DNA from 4 places in the Mesorhizobium sp. M2A.F.Ca.ET.039.01.1.1 genome. Region 1 is predicted to be linked to each of the others. Evidence: predicted binding sites of a transcription regulator. Region 1 holds the regulator's gene; each other region holds the start of a gene.

What was found. Region 1 encodes PhoB, which activates phosphate uptake and scavenging genes when phosphate is short. Its sites were predicted from a motif close to TGTCATNNANCTGTCAT; they were not measured.
Positions count from the first base shown of each region.
Region 2: a site for PhoB is predicted at 1,783-1,799, ahead of EOA24_RS14300 (alkaline phosphatase). Genes of this name have one in related genera too.
Region 3: a site for PhoB is predicted at 1,906-1,922, ahead of EOA24_RS11230 (YdcH family protein). Genes of this name have one in related genera too.
Region 4: a site for PhoB is predicted at 1,905-1,921, ahead of EOA24_RS07380 (RNA degradosome polyphosphate kinase). Genes of this name have one in related genera too.

Region 1 covers NZ_RZRY01000097.1:8,693-12,062, forward strand. Annotated here, with positions in the region: gene pstB (phosphate ABC transporter ATP-binding protein PstB) at 1-492, shown strand, start outside; gene phoU (phosphate signaling complex protein PhoU) at 513-1,220, shown strand; gene phoB (phosphate regulon transcriptional regulator PhoB) at 1,238-1,927, shown strand; gene EOA24_RS10610 (ROK family protein) at 2,090-3,325, opposite strand.
Region 2 covers NZ_RZRY01000154.1:4,059-7,428, forward strand. Annotated here, with positions in the region: gene EOA24_RS14290 (TetR/AcrR family transcriptional regulator) at 1-212, opposite strand, end outside; gene EOA24_RS14295 (MFS transporter) at 291-1,574, shown strand; gene EOA24_RS14300 (alkaline phosphatase) at 1,871-3,370, shown strand, end outside.
Region 3 covers NZ_RZRY01000106.1:3,116-6,485, reverse strand. Annotated here, with positions in the region: gene EOA24_RS11245 (transporter substrate-binding domain-containing protein) at 1-548, opposite strand, end outside; gene EOA24_RS11240 (IclR family transcriptional regulator) at 713-1,513, shown strand; gene EOA24_RS11235 (YdcH family protein) at 1,540-1,743, opposite strand; gene EOA24_RS11230 (YdcH family protein) at 1,992-2,171, shown strand; gene ispG (flavodoxin-dependent (E)-4-hydroxy-3-methylbut-2-enyl-diphosphate synthase) at 2,416-3,370, shown strand, end outside.
Region 4 covers NZ_RZRY01000056.1:4,711-8,080, reverse strand. Annotated here, with positions in the region: gene EOA24_RS07380 (RNA degradosome polyphosphate kinase) at 1-1,750, opposite strand, end outside; gene EOA24_RS07375 (zinc-finger domain-containing protein) at 2,000-2,245, shown strand; gene EOA24_RS07370 (FAD-dependent monooxygenase) at 2,253-3,370, shown strand, end outside.

The DNA of each region.
Region 1 (3,370 bases):
ATGGTGTTCCAGAAGCCGACGCCGTTCCCGATGTCGATCTACGAGAACATCGCCTTCGGCGTCAGGCTCTATGAGAAGATCAGCAAGGCCGAGATGGACAGCCGCGTCGAGTCGGCGCTGAAGCGCGCCGCACTCTGGAACGAGGTTAAGGACAAGCTCAACGCCAGCGGCCAGAGCCTCTCGGGCGGCCAGCAGCAGCGCCTTTGCATCGCCCGCACCGTCGCGGTGAAGCCGGAGGTCATCCTGCTCGACGAACCGGCCTCGGCGCTCGATCCGCTCTCGACCGCCAAGATCGAGGAGCTGATCGACGAATTGCAGGCCGACTACACGATCGTCATCGTCACCCACAACATGCAGCAGGCGGCGCGCGTGTCGCGGCAGACGGCGTTCATGTATCTGGGCGAGCTGGTGGAATTCGACCGGACCGAGAAGATATTCACCTCGCCCCGCGAGAAGCGCACCCAGGACTACATCACCGGCCGCTTCGGCTGAGCTCATACGAGGACAACATCATGGCCGAACATACCGTCGCCTCGTTCGACGAGGATCTGAGGCAGATCAGCCGGCTCATCAACGACATGGGCGATCTCGCCGGCTCCATGGTCGGCGGCTCGACCAGGGCCCTGCTCGAAAGCGACAATGCGCTGGCGCAGCGCGTCGTCTCCGACGATGCCATCATGGACGCGCGTCAGCGCGAGCTTGACGACCGCGCCATCACGCTGATCGCCAAGCGCCAGCCGATGGCGGACGATCTTCGCCACGTGGTCGGCTCGATACGCATGGCGGGCGACCTCGAACGCATCGGCGATCTCGCCAAGAACATCGCCAAGCGCGTCGGGTCAGTCGGCGTCAGCACCGCCCCGCGCGACCTCACGCATTCGATCGATTCCATGGCGCAACTGGTGCTGATCCAGGTCCAGGGCGTGATTCAGGAATATACGGTGGGTGATGCCACGGCGCTGGCCAAGCTTCGCAACGACGACGAACGCATCGACGTCAAATACACCTCCGTCTTCCGCGAGCTGTTGACCTACATGATGGAAGATCCGCGCAACATCACCGCTTGCACTCATCTTCTGTTCTGCGCCAAGAACCTCGAGCGCATCGGTGACCATGTGACCAACATCGCCGAGAACGCCTATTATGTGCTGACCGGCACGCAATTGCCCGCCAACCGTCCCAAGCAGGACGAGACGGCAATGTCGGCGCCGGCCGCCTGACGGAAAAGGTTACCCCGATGATCGCGCCACGCATCATGGTGGTGGAGGACGAGGAGCCGCTGGGGGTGCTGCTTCGCTACAATCTCGAATCCGAGGGTTACCAGGTGGAAGTGGTGACCCGCGGCGACGAGGCCGAAATCCGCCTTCAGGAAAATGTTCCCGACCTGCTCGTGCTCGACTGGATGGTGCCGGCGGTCTCCGGCATCGAGCTCTGCCGGCGTCTCAGGATGCGGCCCGAGACCGAGCGGCTGCCGATCATCATGCTGACCGCGCGCGGTGAAGAAAGCGATCGGGTTCGAGGTTTGTCCACCGGCGCCGACGACTATCTGGTCAAGCCGTTCTCGACGCCGGAGTTCATGGCGCGCGTCAAGGCGCTGCTGCGCCGCGCCAAGCCGGAGGTGCTGTCCAGCGTGCTCAAGGTCGGCGACATCGTGCTCGACCGCGAATCGCACCGCGTCTACCGCAAGAAGAGCGAGATCAGGCTGGGCCCGACCGAGTTCCGCCTGCTCGAGTTCATGATGCGGCATCCCGGCCGCGTGTTCTCGCGCAGCCAGCTACTCGACAATGTCTGGGGCGAGACGATCTATATCGACGAGCGCACGGTGGACGTGCATGTCGGCCGCCTGCGCAAGGCCGTCAACAACGGCCGCATGCCGGACGTCATCCGCACCATCCGCGGGGCGGGTTATGCAATCCGGGAAGACTAGGGATATGCTGATATTCAGGTGAGGCCGGCCTGCGAATGGCGGCTTCCTGCGCTTCCGGTACTCACGTACCAAAAAGTACGCTCCGTTCCGGTTCTCGGAACCCACCATTCTCGACTCGGCCTGACCTGAATCTCAGCATATCCCGGCGCTTGAGCTTGCGGCTTATGCGACGTGCTTGCCCGCTCTTGCCTGGACACCCGGCGCGAAGATCTCCTGATCGACGAAGGTCAGCGCGCGGGTGGCGCAGCCTTCGCGGATCAGCGGCAGCTCGTTCGGCTCGGTGTCGAAGGAGATCGAGCTCGAGTGCTGGCCGCCGGCGGTCTGGGCGATCGCCTCCCTCAGCGCCGGCTCGATCAGGTCGAAGGCGGCCGCGCTGACGCCGACCATGGCGACCGGCGCCGGGTCGATGAGGGCGAACAGGCTGCCAAGACCGAAGCCCAGCGCCTCGCCGGCCCGACGATAAGCTTCCCGTTCGGGGCCGTCCTCCTGCCGGGCCTTTGCGGCCAGCGCGCGCATGTCGGCGTCGCCGATGTCGGTCGGCGCGGCGTCCTCGCTTATCCCCATGGCGCTGCGCCAGATGGCGTAGTTGCCGGCATAGGCCTCGACGCAGCCGCGGCGGCCGCAGCGGCAAAGCGCGCCGCCCGGACGATGGATCATGTGGCCGAACTCGCCGCCGGAGGAATGCGTGCCGGTGAACAATTCGCCCTTCAGCACCAGGCCCATGCCGATGCCGTGCGAGAGCAGGATGGCTATGAAATTGTCGCGATAGCGCTCGGGATCGCGCCATCGCAGCGCCACCGCCATCATGTTGCAGTCGTTCTCCATGGTGGCGGGGATGCCGAATTCCCTCTCCAGGATGTCGGCGAACGGAATGTCGGTCAGCGGCGTGATCGGCGACCATAGCATGGCGCGCGCGTGGGAATCGGTGATGCCTTGAATGCCCATGGCGATGCGGGCGACGCTGCCCACGTCGAGATCGGGATCCTGCAGCCGGCGCCGGACGATCGCCAGGCACTCGCCGATCAGCTCGTCGCGCGGCATGACGAGCGTGTCCAGGCGCCGCTGTTCCTCGGCGATCACCTGGCCGGCATAGTCGATGACGGCGACCGACAGGAAGTTCAGCGACAGCACCACCGTCAGCACCGCGGCGGCTTCGGGATTCAGCGCCAGGCCGATCTGCGGCCGGCCGCGTTTCAACGCCGTCGGCTCGCTGGCCTTGCTCTCGGTGAGGATGCCCTCCTGGATCAGATCGGCGGAGATCGCCGAAATGGTCGAGTGGCTGAGGCCGGTGGTGGCGGCAATTTCCGTCCGCGATGGCTGGCCGGCGCGGCGCACGGCCGAAATCACCATGGCGCGGTTGCGCCGGCGCAAATCGTCGTGACGGATTCCGACCGACATCGTCTCGCACGTCCTCCCCGGTCATCGCGGCCTTGTGATGATGCC
Region 2 (3,370 bases), on a different contig from region 1:
CGCAGATAGGAGGCGGCGAGCTCATCCTTGGACGGGAAACTGCGATAGAGGCTGGGCTTTGTGACGCCGGCGCGCCTGACGATCTCGTCGACGCCGATCGCCCTGATGCCCTCGCGGTAGAACAGGTCGCGCGCCACGTCGAGAATCTTGTCGGCGGCCCTCGGGGCGGGGGCCGTGTTCAACGACGCTTCAATTTTATTGTCCGATGGCATGCAGACGACTCGCTTGACAATGTTACTGACCGGTACGTATGTATGGTGCCATCCCATTGCAACGTACCGGTCAGTAACATGATAGCTCAATCCCGTCCGTTTGGCCAGCGCTACGCCTTCGTCGTTGTCGCGGTCATCTTTCTTTGTCTTTTGATTGCAGCAGGGCTTCGTTCAGCGCCGTCAGTCATGATGCTGCCGCTGGAAGAGAGCTTCGGCTGGCGGCGCGACATCGTCTCGCTGGCTGCCGCGATTGGCATCTTCCTCTATGGTCTGACCGGACCGTTTGCCGCGGCGTTGATGGAGCGGATCGGGCTGCGCCGCACGCTGCTTGCCGCGCTGATGATCATGTCGGGCTCCACCGCGCTCAGCCTGCTGATGACCAAGCCGTGGCATCTGCTGATCACCTGGGGAGTGTTTTCAGGCATCGGTTCGGGCGCGGTCGCGACCGTGCTCGGCGCAACAATCGTCAACCGTTGGTTCAAGACCAATCGCGGCCTGGTGATGGGGTTGATGTCCGCCTCCAGCGCTACCGGCCTGCTGGTGTTCTTGCCGCTGCTTGCCTCGCTGGCCCAGTCGGGAGGTTGGAAGCCAGTCGCCATAGCGATCGCGATCGCCACCGCTGCTCTCGTGCCGCTGGTCTTTCTGCTGGTGCCGGAACGCCCGGCCTCGATCGGTCAGGTGCGCTATGGCGCCGATGCCGACGACGTGCCGCCGGTGTCGCCCGCATCGCAGGGCAATTTCCTGGCGCATACGCTGAACACGCTGCGCCGCGCCGCCGGCACACGGGTGTTCTGGTATCTCTTCGCCACCTTCTTCGTCTGCGGCTTCACCACCAACGGCCTCGTCGGCACGCATCTTATCGCCTTTTGCGGCGACATGGGCATCGGGGAGGTGCAGGCGGCCGGGCTGTTGTCGATGATGGGTATTTTCGACCTGATCGGCACCACCCTGTCCGGCTGGCTCACCGACCGTTTCGATCCGCGCAAGCTGCTCGGCGTCTACTATGCCGTGCGCGGCCTGTCGCTGATCTATCTGCCTTATTCCGGCTTCTCGGCGACCAGCCTGATCATCTTCGCCGTGCTCTACGGGCTCGACTGGATCGCCACCGTGCCGCCGACGCTCCGGCTCGCCAACGAAGCCTTCGGCGACCGTAGCGGGCCGATCGTGTTCGGCTGGATCGTCGCCGGCCACCAAGTGGGCGCAGCGGCGGCTGCAGCCTTCGGCGGCACGATGCGCGAGTTGCAGGGCAATTACGAACTGGCCTTCCTGATCGCCGGCATGACGGGCATCGCGGCGGCCTGTATCTCGCTGCTGATCAATACGACCAAGCCGGCATTCGAGCCGGAGCCGCAGGCGGCTTGAGCTGCCAATCTCACCCCTTGTGGGGGAGATGCCCGGCAGGGCAGAGGGGGGCGCTGTCCCGCCGACTTGTCAGTTGAATTGCAGCCAATCAAAGCCGTCGGCCAGAAGCTCGAACAGGCCGTTCCTGAGAAGTTGGCGATCCTTCGCGCCCCCCTCTGGCCTGCCGGCCATCTTCCCCACAAGGGGGGAGATCAGCAGTTCTGTCGACTGTTATCAAAACTTCATGGTTCCGAGACACGCCTGAAACATTGAGGCGAGAGCTTGGCGGTCCCGTTCAAAGCCATCCGGAGACAGCCATGGACAAGCTTTCCCTTACCCGCCGCGCTTTCGTCACCTCGGCCAGCGCCTTCGGCCTTGTCGGCGCCTCCGGTCTGGCGCTGCCCTATTATTCCCGCGCCAGCCAGCGGCCGGCCTTCACGCATGGCGTGCAGTCCGGCGACGTCGACGCCACGTCCGGCATGGTGTGGACGCGCACCGACCGGCCCGCGCGCGTTATGTATGAAGTGTCGACCACCGAAAGTTTTGCAAACGCCACAAGGCTCGCGCCGCTCGATACGTCGCCGGCCAGCGACTGCACGGTGAAGCGGCTGCTCACCGATCTCGCCTCCGACCAGGACATCTTCTACCGCATGATCGCGGCCGACCTGTCCGACATCAACGCCGTCTCCGAGCCGATCGTCGGCCGTTTCCGCACCGCGCCGTCCTCGAAGCGCGACGTGCGCTTCGCCTGGTCAGGCGACACCGCCGGCCAGGGCTGGGGCATCGACGAGACCGGCATGAAGACCTATTCGACCATCGCCAAGCACACGCCGGACTTCTTCCTGCATTCGGGCGACACGATCTATGCCGACGGCGCGCTGAAGGACGAGGTCGACCTGCCCGGCGGCGGCAAGTGGAAGAACGTTGTCATGCTCGACGGCAAGCGCAAGGTCGCCGAGACGCTGGACGAATATCGCGACCAGTGGAAATACAACATGATGGACAAGCATGTGCTTGCCCTCTCGGCCATCTGCCCGACCTTCTACCAATGGGACGACCACGAGGTGCTCAACAACTGGTCGGACTCGAAGGACCTCAGCAAGGACGACCGCTACAAGGAAAAGTCGATCCATGTGCTGGCGGCCAGGGCCGCGCGCGCCTTCCATGAGATGACCACCATCCGTTACGAGCCGTCGGAGCCGGGCCGCGTCTACCGCAAGATCTCGCATGGGCCGCTGCTCGACGTGTTCTTCCTCGACATGCGCTCCTATCGCGGCCCGAACGGCGCCAACCTGGATGAAACGCTGACGCCGAAGTCGCGCATGATCGGCGAAGAGCAGTCCAAGTGGCTGAAGCGCGAGCTGGCAAACTCGAAGGCGACGTGGAAGGTCATCGCCGCCGACATGCCGCTCGGCCTCGTCGTCTGGGACGACGCGGCGAAGAAGGCCGGCTTCGAGGCCGTCAGCAACAACGACAACGGCAAGCCGAAGGGGCGCGAGCTCGAATTCGCCGATGTGCTGCGCTTCATCAAGACTGCCGGCATCACCAACACCGTCTGGCTCACCGCCGACGTGCACTACACGGCGGCGCATTACTACAACCCCGGCAAGGCGCAGTTCCAGGATTTCAATCCGTTCTGGGAATTCGTGTCCGGCCCGATCCATGCCGGCACCTTCGGCCCCAACGACCTCGACATGACCTTCGGGCCGGAGCTGAAATTCATCAAGGCGCCGACCGCCGAGCAGGGCCAGAACCTGCCGCCGTCGGCCGGCCTGCAGTTCTTCGGGCTGGTCGATATTTCGGGTGCGACGGAGCAG
Region 3 (3,370 bases), on a different contig from region 1:
TGCAGCACGTTCGCCTGGGTGTCGATCTGCAGCACCTGAGCCTGCGGCAAGGCAAAATGCACCGAGCTTTCGGCATCGACATTCTGGAGGATCGAGATGCGGGTGTTGGCGCCATTCGCCAGGAGCTTGTCGAAGGTCTTGTTTTCGGAGCCGGGCAGCGTCAGCAGCGCCACGCCCTCGACATAGTAGGGCCGCGAGAAATGGATCAGCTGCGAGCGCTGCGCGGTCATGGTCATGAACTGGATGGTGATGTCGACCTTGTTGGTCGTCACGTTGGGGATGCGCTGCGCCGGGTCCTGGGTGACGAACTCGACCTTGGTCGGGTCGTCGAAGAGGCCCTTGGCGAGGATGCGGCCCATGGTGATGTCCATGCCGACCAATTCACCGGCGTCGTTCTCGAAATGCCATGGCGCATTGGTGCTGCCGGTGCCGACGATCAGTTTGCCACGATCAAGCGCGGTGCGCAGCACGCTATCGGATGCGGCCTGCGCGGCTGCCTTCTCGGCGCTGATGGCGGTAAGCGCGCCGGCGGTGGCCAGCCCCGCCATTCCAAGTTTCAGAAAATCACGTCTGCCGGATGTGTCGTTCACGGCGACCTCCTTTGATGGTGTGTTCCCCAATGCAGCAGAAATACACGCCGCAATCAGCGATTGTCTCTTACAAGAGACGTGTGTATCCTGTACAAGACAGATACTAGCACCAGGAATCGACAATGCAAGAGAGTGAAATGCTGACCGGGTGGCCGAGCGAAGGCACGGGCGAAGAGCGGCCAGCTGGCTCGCGCGAGAAAGGTCTCAACAGGGTCCTGAACATCCTGGAGTTCCTGCACGCCAACCAGCGAGCGATCGGCATCGGCGAGCTGGCAAAGGGGCTCAACGCGCCGCGCTCGACCACCTACACGCTGGTGCGCGAGCTGGTCGAAGCCGGTCTCCTGGAAATGGCCGGCGACGGCAATCGCGTCTATTTCGGCAAGAAGCTCTATCTCTACGGGATGGCCTATATGCGCGGCAACGACCTGCTGAGGCGCGGCCGCCAGGAGGTCGATACGCTGTCGCGCGAGACCGGGGAGACGTCCGAGCTCTGCATGCTGCAGAGCGGTCGCTACACCATCATCCATTCAAGCCCGGGCACGAGGCCGTTCCGCATCAGCTCGGCCACCGGCCTGCAGATTCCGCTGCCATGGACTGCTTCGGGCCGGTTGCTGCTGGCCGGTCTTGATCGCAGCCGGATCGAGGCGATGGTCACGGAAGACGATCTCGTGCTGCCGGACGGCCGCAAGATAGAGATCGATGACTTCATCGATGACATCGCTCGGGCGCGCGTCACCGGCTATTGCGTCACGTCAGGCCTTGTCGACGCCTATACCAAATGCCTGGCGGCGCCCGTGTTCTCGGCGCCTGGCAAGGTCGAGGCAACGATGTGCCTTGTGGTGCCGATCGACACGTCGGAAGCGCGGACTGGCGAATTGGTCGCGTTGCTGCGCGAGCGCGCCGCCCGGCTTTCGATCTCGTAGACTGTGGAGCGCGGGAAACTGCCCGCTCAGGCGATGATGTCGGGAATGATGCGGTCTTCCAGCGCCGACAGCCGGTCTTTCAGGATCAGCTTCTTCTTTTTCATGCGCTGAATCTGAAGCGGGTCGCAGCCCGTGGCGATCATCGCGTTGATGGCGGCGTCGAAATCGGCGTGTTCTTGTTTGAGCCGGGAATATTCGAGGCGTATTTCAGCCTGTTCCTGTTCGGACATTATCTACCGTCTGCGTATGCATCGCCCAATCGGGCTGTTTGGGCGGGACCGGCTGGGTTTGTGACTTTTCGTCTGAGGCCGGCGCGCAGCCCTTATCACATTTCACTTTGTCGTGGAATGCTACCACGTGTCATTCGACATCGAGATCGGTTGGTGGCAGACTGTCACGGTGCCGTCACAGTCTCAACCTGCGGTGGACGTGCCTGCGACGGCTGCAATCGAGGAAACCATGAAAGGGAGAACCAATCATGTCTCTTGCATCCCATCTTGATGAGTTGCAGCGGAAACACGGTGATATCGAGCGCGAGCTCACCGACGCCATGAACCATCCTTCGGTGGACGACCTCGAAATCGTGAATCTCAAGCGACGCAAGCTGGCAATCAAGGACGAGATTGAAAAGCTGAAGGCTAGCCCGACGACACACTGAAGCTCCTCCAGGCACCATCGCCGCAACCCGCCGCGGTGAAACGTCCGGTGGCAGGAAATGCCACCGGCATGGTGTTTTTTAACTGAAATCGATGGAACGTTCGGTCGCGGATGCCGCGATCGGCAGAGCTGGCGTTTTTCGCGTGGCGGCTGCTGATTTGCCAACCTCGCCTGGCGCTTGCCATTGACAAGCCATCTTTGCTCCGCCACCTCATGCCGGGAACTTTCAGATGAAGGCGACCGGCATGACCGGATATTTCTCTTCTCCCTTCCCACGGCGCAGGTCGGTCGGCGTTTCGGTCGGCGGCGTGATGGTCGGCGGCGGCGCGCCCGTCGTCGTGCAGTCGATGACCAACACCGACACCGCCGATGTCGACCAGACTGTCGCCCAGGTCGCGGCGCTGCATCGTGCCGGGTCGGAAATCGTGCGCATCACCGTTGACCGCGACGAGAGCGCGGCGGCGGTTCCGCGCATCCACGAGAGGCTGCTCAGGCTCGGCATCGATGTGCCGCTGGTCGGCGACTTCCACTATATCGGCCACAAGCTCTTGGCCGATCATCCGGCTTGCGCCGAGGCGCTGGCGAAATATCGCATCAATCCCGGCAATGTCGGCTTCAAGGACAAGAAGGACCGCCAGTTCGCGGCGATCGTCGAAATGGCGATTAGACATGACAAGCCGGTGCGCATCGGCGTCAACTGGGGTTCGCTCGACCAGGAGCTGTTGACCCGGCTGATGGACCAGAACCAGGCTCAGGGCTCGCCGCTCACCGCGCAGGAAGTCACGCGCGAGGCGATCGTCCAGTCGGCCATCCTGTCGGCCGAGATGGCGGAAGAGATCGGGCTTGGCCGCGACAAGATCATCCTGTCGGCCAAGGTCAGCGGCGTGCAGGACCTGATCGCCGTCTATACCGAGCTTGCCACACGCTCCGACCATGCGCTGCATCTCGGCCTCACCGAGGCCGGCATGGGCACCAAGGGCATCGTCGCCTCTTCGGCCGCCATGGGAATCCTGCTGCAGCAGGGCATCGGCGACACGATCCGCATCTCGCTGACGCCGGAGCCCAACGGCGACCGCACGCGCGAGGTGCAGGTGTCGCAGGAATTGCTGCAGACCATGGGCTTCCGGCAGTTCGTGCCGATCGTCGCCGCCTGCCCAGGCTGCGGCCGCACGACATCCACCGTCTTCCAGGAACTCGCCC
Region 4 (3,370 bases), on a different contig from region 1:
TCAGGCAGCAGATGCCGCGCACGACGAGGTCGATCTCGACCCCGGCCCGGCTGGCGTCGTAGAGCGCGTCGATGACGATCGGGTCGACCAGCGCGTTCATCTTCATCCATATGCGCGCCGGCCGTCCTTCGCGTGCGTGGACGACCTCCTCGGCGATGTGCTTCAGGATGCGGTTGCGCAGCGTGAAGGGCGACACAGCAAGGCGCATCTCCTCGGCCGGTTCGGCATAGCCGGTGATGAAGTTGAAAATCTGCGCGACATCGCGCGCGATCGTCGGGTCGGTCGTGAAGAAGGACAGGTCGGTGTAGATGCGGGCGGTGACCGGGTGGTAGTTGCCGGTGCCGAGATGGACATAATTGCGTAGCCGGCCGTCCTCGCGGCGTACGATGAGCGACATCTTCGCGTGGGTCTTCAACTCCAGGAAGCCGAACACGACCTGGACACCGGCGCGCTCAAGGTCGCGCGCCCAGCGGATATTGGCCTCCTCGTCGAAGCGCGCCTTGAGCTCGACCAGCGCGGTCACCGACTTGCCGGCCTCGGCGGCGTCGATCAGCGCGCGCACGATCGGGCTGTCGTTCGAAGTGCGGTAGAGCGTCTGCTTGATCGCCACCACCTCCGGGTCGGCGGCGGCCTGGCGCAGGAACTGCACCACCACGTCGAAGGATTCGTAAGGGTGGTGGACGATGATGTCCTTCTCGCGGATGGCGGCAAGGCAGTCGCCGCCATGCTCGCGGATGCGCTCGGGGAAGCGCGGATTGTAGGGGGTGAACTTCAGGTCGTCGCGCGGAATGGCGACGATCTCGGAAATCTGATTGAGCGCCAGCGGACCGGTGAGCACGCTGATGCGGCTCGCCGAGACGCCGAGCTCGCCGGCGACGAAGTCGCGCAATTCGGCCGGCATCAGCGTGTCGAATTCGATACGGATCACCGAACCGCGGCGCCGCCGCTTCAGCGCCGTCTCGAACAGGCGCACGAGGTCTTCCGACTCTTCCTCCACCTCGATATCGCTGTCGCGGATGATGCGGAACGTGCCCGAGCCCTTGACCTCATAGCCGGGGAACAGCTTGCCGATATAGAGGCCGACCGCCTCCTCCAGCGGGATGAAGCGCACATGGCGCTTGCGGTCCGGCAGGCGGATGAAACGCCTGAGCGCCACCGGCAGGCGCAAGAGCGCGCTCATCTCCTCGCCGTTCTTGCGATGGCGCAATTGCAAGGCGATGGAAAAGCCGAGATTGGGGATGAAGGGAAACGGATGCGCCGGGTCGATCGACAGCGGCGTCAGCACCGGGAAGACCTGTTCCTGGAAATGCTCCTCCAGCCAGGTCTTCTCATCCTTGGTCAGCGCGTCGCGGGTGATGCTTTCGATGCCTTCCTTGTTGAGCAGGGCCATCAGCGCCGAGAGGCTCTTCTGCTGGTCCTCCTGCAGGCGCTCGACCTCGCGCAGCAGCTGCTCGAGCTGCTGCTCGGGCGTGCGGCCGTCCGGGCTCTTCAGCGCGATCCCTTCGCGCACCTGACCGGCAAGGCCGGCAACGCGGACCATGAAGAACTCGTCGAGATTGGCGGCCGAGATTGACAGAAAGCGTACGCGCTCGAGCAGCGGATGATGCTCGTTGAGCGATTCTTCCAGCACGCGGCGATTGAACTGCAGCCAGGAGAATTCGCGGTTGACGAAACGGTCGGGATTGCCGCCGTCGGGGCTCGCCGCCTCGACGGTGATGAACTCGCTCTGCACCGGCTTCAGTTCGTTCATGTTTCCCGCTCTTGCCCGCAACCGCCCCAGGGAGCGCCGCATCTTGCCGTCCGGCGACGCTCTAACATCTCTTTGTGACGCATGATCGTCACGGAATCGCTCCGTGCCAGCCTCACGCGCTTAACCGGCTCAACTTATCCTCTGCCAGCCTTTTGCGACAGTTTGATTTCATCGATCTTGCAAACTGGCATGTTATGCTCCAGATGCAGGCGGGTCACACCCACTGGCCGAACCCGATTGGAGACGACGATGGCAGGCGGTAGCATTCCCCATTTCCAGAACGACGCGGGCCATCCGGTCATCGAGATCGGCGTCAAGGAATTCATGTGCACCGGCGCCAACCCGCCTTTCGATCACCCGCACGTGTTCCTCGACATGGGTGACGACAATGAAAAGGTCTGCCCCTACTGCTCGACGCTTTATCGCTATTCGCCGTCGCTGAAGGCGACAGAAACGCAGCCAGCCGGCTGCCTCTATGTCGACCAGGCCGCCTGAGCCGACCATGATTGAAGCACGGTCCCGGCAAGTCGTCATAGCCGGGGCCGGCATCGCCGGATTGACGGCAGCACTTGCCTTCGCTGAGCGCGGCTTGCCGGTCAAATTGTTCGAGCAGGCCAAGCAGCTCCAAGCGGCCGGGTCCGGCCTCCAGCTGGCTCCCAACGCAACCCGCATCCTGCGCCGGCTTGGCGTGCTCGACCGTCTGTTGCCCAACGCGGTCCGGCCCGAAGCGGTGGTGCTGAAGGATGCGAAAAGCCTGCGTGAGCTGGCCCGCGTGCCGCTTGGACAGGCGGCCGAGAAGCGCTGGGGCGCGCCCTATCTGGTGGCGCACCGCGCCGACCTGCAGGCGGCCATGGCGGAGGAAATGGCAGGGCGGTCGGATATCGAGCTCGTTACCGGTGCGCGGGTGACAGGCATCGCCGCCGACCAGCGAAGCGTGACCGCGACGGTAGAGGCCGACGGCAAAACCACGTCGATTGCAGCCGGCCTGCTGGTTGGAGCCGATGGCGTCTGGTCGACGGTTCGCGCGCAGCTTGCGGCCCGGGACTCCGCCTTCGCGAGAAGCCGCTTCTCGGGCCGACTGGCCTGGCGCACCACCGTGGCGGTCGACAGCCCCGCCGGGCAGGCATTTGCCGAGATCGGGGTGGCGGGCTGCGTCACAACCTTCCTGCATCCCGGCTTCCATTTGGTCGCCTATCCCGTGAGCAAGGGCCGCACCGTCAACCTCGCCGCTTTCACCAGAGGCGAACGCATCGCGGAAGGCTGGTCGGGCCATGCCGACCCGGCCATCCTGTCCAATGCCATGCATGGCACCGCACCGATGCTCGCAAAGCTCATCGCGCTGGCGGGGTCGTGGACGGCGTTTCCAATGCACACTGTCCGGCAACAGCGCTGGGCCGTCCCGCAAGGCATCGCGCTGATCGGCGACGCCGCGCATGCGATGACGCCGTTCGCGGCCCAGGGCGCGGCCATGGGAATCGAGGACGCCTCAGTGCTCGCCAATCTCGTTGCCGATTTTCCCGGCGATCCGGCCCACAGCCTCGCCGTCTGGGAAAATCTCAGGCGGCCGCGCGTCGAAAGGGTGCTCAAACGCGGCGCGTTCAATCGGCTGACCTGGCACGC